Regions from separate parts of the Janthinobacterium sp. HH106 genome, predicted to be linked through region 1. Evidence: predicted binding sites of a transcription regulator. Region 1 holds the regulator's gene; each other region holds the start of a gene.
What was found. The regulator sigma-54, encoded in region 1, starts transcription at its own class of promoters, with help from an activator protein. The targets are predictions, from matches to a motif close to TGGCANGNAANCTGCTTT.

Region 1 (3,276 bases):
GAAATAATGGACAATACCCGTTGCGGCAGCACCCTGATCGTTCGCGGACTGCAGAAAACCTATGGCAAGCGGCAAGTCGTGCATGATGTCTCGCTGCAAGTCGAATGCGGCGAAGTGGTGGGGCTGCTGGGCCCGAACGGCGCAGGCAAGACCACCTCGTTCTACATGATCGTCGGCCTGGTGCCGTCGGATGGCGGCAGCATCGACATCAGCGGCGTGGACATTTCCAGCCTGCCGATCCACCGCCGCGCACAGATGGGCCTGTCGTATCTGCCGCAGGAGGCGTCCGTGTTCCGCAAGCTGACGGTGGAAGACAATATCCGCGCCGTGCTGGAAATCCAGACCGTCGAAGGCCGTCCTTTGAAGAAGGCCGAGATCGAGGAACGCCTGGATAAACTGCTGGCCGACTTGCAGATTGAAAAGTTGCGCGAGAACCAGGCGCTGTCCCTGTCGGGCGGCGAGCGCCGCCGCGTGGAAATCGCCCGCGCCCTGGCCACCGATCCCCGTTTCGTGCTGCTCGACGAACCGTTCGCCGGCGTCGACCCGATCGCCGTGATCGAGATCCAGCGCATCGTGCGCTTCTTGAAGGAGCGCAATATCGGCGTGCTGATCACCGATCATAATGTGCGCGAGACGCTGGGTATTTGCGACCGTGCCTACATCATCAACCAGGGCTCGGTACTGGCGTCGGGACGCCCCGACGACATCATCGCGAACGAGTCGGTACGCCGGGTCTATCTGGGCGAACACTTCCGCATGTAAGCCAATGAAACAATCATTGCAGCTGCGCACTTCGCAGCACCTGGCACTGACGCCGCAGTTGCAGCAATCGATACGCCTGTTGCAATTGTCTACTCTGGAATTGCACCAGGAACTCGAGCAACTGCTGACGGACAATCCCTTGCTCGAGCGCCTCGACGATCCGCTCGACCGTTCGCTGCGCCTGCTGTCCGACGGGGCCTTGAGCTCCACGGCCGCGCCGGCCGAAGCGCCGCCCCAGCCGCCAGGCCAGGAGGCGCCCGCGGCGCCGGCCGAAGCGGAAACCTTTGACGGCGAGGCGGGCGAGGGCCCGGCCGCCGCGGATGGCGGCGACAGCGACTGGAGCGAGGCGAGCCGGGGCAAGGCGCCCGACGACGAAGATTCCCGCCCGCAACTGGAGGCCCATCACTGCACCCTGCGCGAACACCTGATGGAGCAGATGCGCGTGACGGTGCTCGAATTGCGCGACCGCGCGCTGGTCGAGCTGATCATCGACGCGCTCGACGACAATGGCTACCTGGAAGAGTCGCTCGACGACATCCTGGCGCGCCTGCCGGAAGAGCTGGAAATCGATGCCGACGAGATGCGCACGGCCTTGTCGCTGCTGCAAAGTTTCGATCCACCGGGCGTGGGCGCGCGCAATGCGTCCGAATGCCTGGCGCTGCAAATCAAGCGCTTGCCGCACATCGCCATGGTGACGCGGCGCATGGCCCTCGTCATCGTGGAAAAGCACCTGGCCTGGTTTGCCCAGCGCGATTTCAACAAGCTGAAAAAAGCCCTCGATTGCGACGATGAAGACTTGCGTGAAGCGCAGACGGTAATTCGCCAGTGCAACCCGCATCCGGGCGCCGTGTTCGCTGCGGACGTGTCCGATTACGTGGTGCCCGACGTCGTCGTCAAGCGCGCGCGCAATGGCTGGCAAGTGACCCTGAACAACGACGTCATGCCGCGCCTGCGCGTCAATGCCATGTACGCCAACTTGCTCAAGCAGGGCAAGGGCGAGGGTGCCATGGGTGCACAGTTGCAGGAAGCCAAGTGGCTGATCAAGAATATGCGCCAGCGCTTCGACACGATTCTGCGCGTGGCGCAGGCGATAGTAGAAAGACAAAAGAACTTTTTCTCGCATGGGGCTGTTGCCATGCGCCCCCTTGTGCTCCGTGAAATAGCTGATACACTGGGTTTACACGAGAGTACTATCTCGCGGGTAACAACTCAAAAGTACATGCTGACCCCGCACGGCATGTTCGAGTTGAAATATTTCTTTGGTAGCCACGTCGCCACCGAAGCGGGGGGCGAAGCGTCATCGACGGCGATACGGGCATTGATCGTGCAACTGACAGGAGCAGAAGACCCTAAAAATCCTTTATCCGACAGTAAGATTGCGGACATGCTGGGGGAACAAGGCATGGTGATTGCGCGACGTACTGTTGCCAAATACCGGGAAGCGTTAAAAATTCCGCCAGTGAGCCTGCGTAAGTGTTTGTAAGTTTTTTTCGGTTCCTCTGCGGGCCGGATACGATGGACCGCACGAACCCGATCATCTTTAGGAGTGTGTATGAATCTCACCATCAGCGGACATCATATCGAAGTGACACCAGCCATCCGTGAATACGTACAAACGAAGCTGGAGCGCGTGAAACGTCATTTCGATCAAGTTATCGATATCGCCGTGATTCTGACCGTCGACAACCTCAAAGAGAAAGAAAAACGCCAAAAGGCCGAAGTCAACCTGCGTCTGAGTGGCAAAACTGTCTATGTGGAAAGCCTGGCACACGACCTGTATGCCGCGATCGATACCCTGATCGACAAGCTCGATAGGCAAGTGATGAAATACAAAACCAAAGTGCAAGGGCACGGTAAAGAGGCGATCAAGCATCTGCCAGACAGTTCGGAAGAAGAATTCGCCCCCGCCTAAGCGGCCCGCGACTTTCAACCGGCTGTGATCAACTAAGGGCGCACATTGCGCCCTTTTTTGCGTCCAGCGAAACGCAATGTTCGCCGCGCAGGCGCTAGAATGTTTGCACTTTCACTTCTTTCCTGCCTGCCATGAGCGACCTCGTCCAGATTTCCATCCGCCACCGCACGGGCCACATCGTGCTCGACCGTCCGAAAGCCTTGAATTCCCTGTCGCTGGAGATGGTGCGCGCCCTGAGCGCGGCCTTGCTGGCATGGCGCGACGATCCGCAGGTGGACGCCGTGGTGATCCGCTCCAGCAGCGAAAAAGCCCTGTGCGCGGGTGGCGACATCCGTTTCTTTTACGATGCGGGCCTGGCCACGCCGCAGGGCGGCAGCGCCTTGCTGGAAGATTTCTTTACGGAAGAATATGCTTTAAATCATTTGATCCATTTTTATCCGAAACCGTATATCGCCGTCATGGATGGGGTGGTGATGGGCGGCGGCATGGGCGTGGCGCAAGCGGGGCCCGGCAACCGCCTGCGCATCGTCACGGGCCGCACGCGCATGGCCATGCCGGAAGTCAATATCGGCCTGTTCCCCGATGTGGGCGGCAGTTACTTT
Region 2 (3,276 bases), on a different contig from region 1:
TTTCGTCATCCACGACACCAGCTACCCGAATTTTCTCAACGAAACCATTCCCGATCACATCAACGACACCAGCTGGGATTTCAACGATTTCAGCTTGCGCAATCCGGCGCTCGGCGGCGGTCCGAAGGGCCATGTCTACGTGAACCGCCTCGGCGATTCCCTGGCCGTGCGCGACTTCGGCACGCCCGGCTACGCCAGCAAGCTGGAAAAGGACAAGCCGTCGCTGACGGGCCTGTTCCTGCACGTGGAACTGGTGCAGCCGCGCAACTCCGTGCCCGGCGGCGGCAAGGGCAACGATGGCCTGGCGCCCGATCCCGGCTTTACGCCGGCCCAATACGACCGCCTGGCCCTGCTGTATATCGCCGCCAGCGTGCGCAAGGGCACGTGGCTGATTCCCGCCTTCCACGCCGTGCTCGATACGGGCTTTGCGAACGGTCATGACGACCCGCAAAACTTTTCGCTGGAGCAATGGGATGCGGCCCTCAGCCATTTGAGCGCCGTCATGACGGGCGCCCACGCGTCAAATTGAACGCCACCTGCGCGCCGATTTGGAGGATACTTTAGCTCCCGCCTTGCATCGCGCGGATGCCGGGATGTCGATGGGGAGCCGCGATGACCTATGCCTCTGACCAGAAAATGCACGCGCTGGACATGCCCGCCCGCACGCGGCGCATCTTCAGCATGCGCGATGCCGTGCTGACGCAGTGGGAGCACGAGGTGCGCGCCAAGGTACGCGGCGCCGATGCCTTGCTCACGCCCATCCTCATCAACACCTTGCCCGCCTTCTTCGACAACCTGGCCGAAGCGCTCACGCCAGGCTACCCGCGCGACGACGCCACCAGCAACACCAACGCGCCTGCCGTGCATGGCAACGAACGGGCGCGCATGACCAGCTATGGCCCGGAACAGGTAATTCAGGAATACCAGATTTTCCGCGACTGCTTCGCCGCCGCCGCGCTGGAGGCGGGCGTGCCGCTGCGGCGAAAGGACTGGAAGGTGATCAATGCCTCGATCGATACGGGCATCCGCGAAGCCATCCTGGAATTTACCGCCATGCACGAAAGTTTTCAGCGCCGCATCGCCGCCGGGCTGTCGCACGACATGCGCAATCCCCTGTCCGTCATGCTCAACAGTGCACAGCTGCTGCAGCGGCGCGCGCAACAGCCGGACGTGGCGGCGCTGGCGCTGAAAATTATCGAGCACGGCAAGCGCCTCGACGACATGATCCAGGAATTGCTCGATACGCTCAGCTACCACCGGGGACAAAAGCTGCCCCTCGTCCTGCGGCGCCTCGACGTACTGCCGCTGGCACGGCAGGTTGCCGACAGCGTCAATATCGGCCATCCGGGCAAATGCGTGGTCAGCGGCACCTCCGTGACGGGCTGGTGGTGCGAAAATTCGCTGCGCCGTGCCCTGGAAAACCTCGTCGTCAATGCCGTCAAGTATGGCAACGACGGTCCCATCCATATTCATATCGACAGTTTGCGCGAACGCATGATCTTGAGCGTGCACAACACGGGCAGCAATATCGCGCAAGACCAGACGCAGCGCATCTTCGAATACCTGCGCCGCGAGCACGAAGGCAACGCGCCCGGCTGGGGCATCGGCCTGCCCTTCGTGCAAAACGTGGCGGAAAGCCACGGCGGCAGCGCGCTGGTCGACAGTGCGCCGGAAACGGGCACCACGTTTACCATCGACCTGCCGATCGATTGCCGGCCCTTCGTCACGCCAGGCACCTGATCGCAGCTACGCCCCATCTGCCGGCAAAATCGCTGCCGTAGCGCACCAAAGCGGTGCGGATGACGGTTTTACGCCACAAAAGTGGTCATTTTTTACATACTTTCGGGCGTGCGCCATTGGCACGCTTCCTGCTGAGCTATAGTCAGACACGGCTCAAGGGAAATCACAACATGGCAAATTTTTTCAATGAAATGACTGCAGATGACGTGGGGACGGACAGCAAGGTACGCGAACACTATCGTGAATTCAGCAGCTGGCTGGCACAGCAATCGCCCGAGACCATCGCCCGCAAGCGGGCTGAAGCCGACCTGACGTTCCGCCGCGTCGGCATCACGTTTGCCGTCTACGGCGACGATGCCGGTACGGAACGCCTGATTCCGTTCGACACCATCCCCCGCATCATCCCCGCCGCCGAATGGGCGCAGATGCAGACGGGCCTGGTCCAGCGCGTGCAAGCCTTGAACATGTTCATCCATGATATCTATCATGATCAAAACATCATCAAGGCGGGCATCATTCCCGCCGAGCAAATCTACAAGAATGCCCAGTACCGCCCGGAAATGCAGGGCATTGCCGTCGCTTCCGACATCTATGCGCACATCGCCGGCGTCGACATCGTGCGCGCGGGCCAGGGCGAATTCTATGTACTGGAAGACAATCTGCGGGTGCCGTCCGGCGTATCCTACATGCTGGAAGACCGCAAGATGATGATGCGGCTGTTCCCGGAACTGTTCGCCCGCAACCGCATCGCGCCCGTCGACCATTACCCGGATATGCTGCTAGACAACTTGCGTTCCGTCGCGCCCATGGGCGTCGATGACCCGACGGTCGTCGTCATGACGCCCGGCATGTACAACTCCGCCTACTTCGAGCACGCTTTCCTGGCCCAGCAGATGGGCGTGGAACTGGTCGAAGGCAAGGATTTGTTTGTCAACGACAATTCCGTCTACATGCGCACCACGCGCGGGCCCAAGCGCGTCGACGTCATTTATCGCCGCGTCGACGACGATTTCCTCGACCCGCTGGCCTTCCGCTCCGATTCCTCGCTGGGCGTGCCGGGCCTGCTGTCCGTCTACCGCGCCGGGCGTGTGACGTTGGCGAACGCCATCGGCACGGGCGTGGCCGACGACAAGTCGATCTACCCTTTCGTGCCCGACATGATCAAGTTCTACCTGTCGCAGGAACCGATCCTCAACAACGTGCCGACGTACCAGTGTCGCAAGGCGGCCGACCTGTCCTACGTGCTGGCGAATTTGCCGAAACTGGTGGTCAAGGAAGTGCATGGCGCGGGCGGCTACGGCATGCTGGTGGGGCCCGCGTCGAGCCTGGCGCAGATCGAGGATTTCCGCCAGCGCCTGCTGGCCAATCCGGACGGCTACATCGCCCAGCCGACCTTGGCCCTGTCCGCCTGCCCCACGTATGTCGAGGCCGGCATCGCGCCGCGCCACATCGATTTGCGTCCGTTCGTGCTGTCCGGCAAGACGATTTCCATGGTACCGGGCGGCTTGACCCGCGTGGCGCTGGGCGAAGGCTCGC
Region 3 (3,276 bases), on a different contig from region 1:
GTCAACGGCAACGGCGTGCCGGGCCTGGCCGCCGCGCTGGCGCGCAGTCTGGCCGGTGCGCCCGTGCAGGTGGTGCGCCTGGCCAATGAAGCCAGCTTCCAGGTGGCGCGCACGCGCGTCGAATACCGGCCCGCGCAGGAACAGGCGGCGCGCCAGCTGGCCCGCCAGCTGGGAACGCAGGTGCAGACCCAGGTGCAGACCCAGGCCGCCGACTGTCCCGCCAGCGAGCTGCGCCTGGTACTGGGGCGCGACTTGAGCGACCCCGCCATGCTGCACCGCTATTATCTGCAGCAATTGCAGCTGGCGCGCCAGGCGCTGGCACGGCTCGGTTAACACGCATCGGCTGGCATAAAAAAACGCGGCGCCTTTTGCGGGCGCCGCGTGCTTTTGAGCGTGCCAGTGCTTATTTAGCCTGGCGGCGGCGCGTAAAGGCGAGGGCGGCCAATCCCGTCCCCAGCAGGAACAGGGTGCCTGGCTCCGGCACTTGCAAGGGATCGATGACGACGATGTCGGTGCGCGTGGACTTGGAAAAATTCAAGGTGTAGCTGCCGGCGGGCAGGGCGAAATTCGAGGTCAGGGAAAACATCGCGAAGCCATTCGTGAAGGCGCGCCCGGTGGCCGGGTCGTTGGTGCCGGCCGTCATGTTCAGGCTGAACGGGTCCAGGCTGCCGACCGTATGGTTGCCATTGATGTCGCTGCCATTGCTGGCATCGCCATCAGGCGCGAACTGGAAGATCACGCCGTCGGCATTCGCATGCGACAGGCAGCCGACGGGACTGGCGGCATTGCACGAGATATTGAAGATATCCATGATCGACACGTTCGACTTGTCGCCCATGGTCGTCACGCTGGTGCGCAGGTCGCGTCGGCCCATGAAGCTGAAGGTGATGAAGCCGGCGCTCGACAGGGTCAGGTTGACGGAGCCGGTCAGCGTGTCGCCGGCCGTGGAGGACGCCGCCCCCACCGTGTTGCGCTGCGCTTCTGACACGGCGCTGACGGTGGAGCCGGCGGCAGTGAGCATATTGCCGAAGGAATGCGCATCGCCGCGCGCGAACTCCAGTGCAGCGGTGGGCGCGTAGTGGTTTTGCGGCGAGGCGCTGCAGCCGGTGCCGGAGCACACTTGCAGCACGTCGGCGTTGGCAGCCGGACCCGTATTGACGGCGCGCGGATTGACGGCCACGCCGCCCTGGAAAAAGGCGCTGTCGCTGGCATTGCGGTTGGCGCCAGCCAGCGACAGCGCGCCAGCGCTGGTGGTGATACGGAAATTGTTCAACTCGTTGACGGCCAGGCCGTACGCACCTGCCTGCGCCTGACCACTGGCCAGCAGACTTGCCGCCGCCAGTGCGCCCAGCCAACCCAGGGTCTTGTTTCGTGTGTGATCGACGTTCATCGCAGCCTCTTATCGTAGTCAGTCTCGGGAAATCCGGGGGAGAAAGAATCCAGAATGTCCAGAATGACTTGTCTGAATTCATCTCGTAGACAGTGATAAGCAGCTTGTATGCCACACAAAAAAAGCACATGGAATCAAGTGCTTGCGTAAAGCAGACTGAGCCGGTGGAAGCAAAGTGTAAGAAAGGCCGACGCCGCTTTCAGGTGCCCCGGTGATAACCCAGGTGGCCACCCGAATTGCGCGCGCAGCCGCAGCCGATGCGCGCCACTTCCTCGCCTTCCGTCAATTTCCAGTTGGTAATCGTCGTGTGCTGCCAGTCGATGTCGCTTTTCTTGACAGGCTTCACCGTCAACGTGCGGGCGGCCGCATCCGTGTACTCCATCAGCTCTTCGTCGTCGGCGATGTCGAAATGGCGGTGGATCAGGGAAATGCCGAAGCGGTCGAGCGCGCCATAGCGCTGCAGCACGTCGCGCAGTTCGCGAAAACACGCCAGGTCGTCGGGCAGCAGCGGATCGACGGCGGAAATATCGGCGACGGGCTGCCATTGCATGGCGTGGATGTTCAGGCTGTGCATGATGTTCTCCTGTGCCCCTTGTCGCTAGCCCAGGCTGCCGGAGGGGCGCCGGCACGCCTGGCGAAATGCTCATCGTGGCCGCAACGCCGTTGCGGCGCTTGCGCCAGATCAAAGGTGCGGCACATCATGGCTTGCCCGGTAAAATAGGCCATGGCAAACAAAACCCCCACTTTCCCCGGCGCACGCACGGGCCGCGGCCAGGTCCTGGCCGTGCTGCTGTCGAACCGCGACCAGTCCGGCGCCGAACCGCTGCAAGGCCGCGTCTCGCTGGCCGCCATCGTGAAAGCGCTGAAACGCAAATACCACTGGCCGATTGAAACGCACAGCTTCCCCGCGAATACGCAGGACGGCCGCGCCAGCTGGGCGACCGTCTACAGCTTGCCGGAAAAGGTTATCGAGGCCGCGCTGGAGGCCGGCGGCCGGGAGTGGCTGGAGAGCCGGGCAGTAGCCGGGCGGCGGTGAATGCGCCGCAGTACGCTATTCGAGCCGGAAGCCGACCTTCAGCGTGACCTGGAAGTGCGCCACCTTGCCATCGACGATATGCCCGCGCGATTCCGTCACTTCATACCAGTCCATGTGCTTGACCGTCAGCGCCGCCTTGGCAATGGCATCGCGTATCGCCTGATCGCTGCTCTCGGTCGACGTGCCGACCAGTTCGATCAGCTTGTAAGTGTGTGCGGACATGATATTTCCCCAGGTAGGCAAGCCAGACATCGGGAGCCTGCATTGCGCAGGCACGTGCTCATCTTGCGCCTAAACGTGCTGATAGTCATTGCGCGGTGCAGCATGCCATCGGCCATGTCAGCAAGATTGCCCGCTCAGAAATAGTATCCAGCCTGTAAATTGATCCTGCGCGTGTAGCCGTCATGCTGGACGGAGGTCGACGCCAACCCCCCTGTGTCCGGCGACAGATACGGATGGTGCTTGCCCAGCATGAAGTCGGCATAGAACACCCATTTCCCGGAAGAAAAGCTCAATCCGCTAACATTCTGCACCGAACTTTTGTAGTTGCCGACACGTTTGCGCAGGATGCTGTAGTCGTTATACAGCTTGAATCCGCCAAGCGGTCCCAGCGTGCCAGGGATGTCGTAGCTGAGGTTGGCGATATAGATATCGCCCTTGGCCGCCACCGGGTAGGGATAACCGAATGCGCCCAGGATGACGAAGCTGTTTGGGTCGAGCCCGCCGTAGGTCTGGGTCACACCGTGGCTGGTGCCATAGCTGTAGCGCAAAGCTTCCAGCATGACAATCCATGGCCCCATGCCGCCCCGGTAGTGCAGCGCCACCGCATTGCGCCGGGTATCGCGCCCTT

Region 2: the regulator sigma-54 is predicted to act here: its motif matches at 1,858-1,875, upstream of JAB8_RS02580 (circularly permuted type 2 ATP-grasp protein).
Region 3: the regulator sigma-54 is predicted to act here: its motif matches at 1,487-1,504, upstream of JAB8_RS10545 (EDSAP-1 family PEP-CTERM protein).

What each region holds. Positions count from the first base shown of each region.
Region 1 covers NZ_LRIC01000073.1:81,604-84,879, forward strand. The annotation lists gene lptA (lipopolysaccharide transport periplasmic protein LptA) at 1-7, shown strand, start outside; gene lptB (LPS export ABC transporter ATP-binding protein) at 7-762, shown strand; gene JAB8_RS27095 (RNA polymerase factor sigma-54) at 767-2,245, shown strand; gene raiA (ribosome-associated translation inhibitor RaiA) at 2,315-2,674, shown strand; gene JAB8_RS27105 (enoyl-CoA hydratase/isomerase family protein) at 2,806-3,276, shown strand, end outside.
Region 2 covers NZ_LRIC01000002.1:459,351-462,626, reverse strand. The annotation lists gene JAB8_RS02590 (hypothetical protein) at 1-529, shown strand, start outside; gene JAB8_RS02585 (HAMP domain-containing sensor histidine kinase) at 613-1,740, shown strand; gene JAB8_RS02580 (circularly permuted type 2 ATP-grasp protein) at 1,911-3,276, shown strand, end outside.
Region 3 covers NZ_LRIC01000019.1:150,025-153,300, forward strand. The annotation lists gene JAB8_RS10540 (LytR C-terminal domain-containing protein) at 1-333, shown strand, start outside; gene JAB8_RS10545 (EDSAP-1 family PEP-CTERM protein) at 404-1,390, opposite strand; gene JAB8_RS10550 (hypothetical protein) at 1,590-1,964, opposite strand; gene JAB8_RS10555 (hypothetical protein) at 2,115-2,426, shown strand; gene JAB8_RS10560 (dodecin) at 2,442-2,648, opposite strand; gene JAB8_RS10565 (hypothetical protein) at 2,783-3,276, opposite strand, start outside.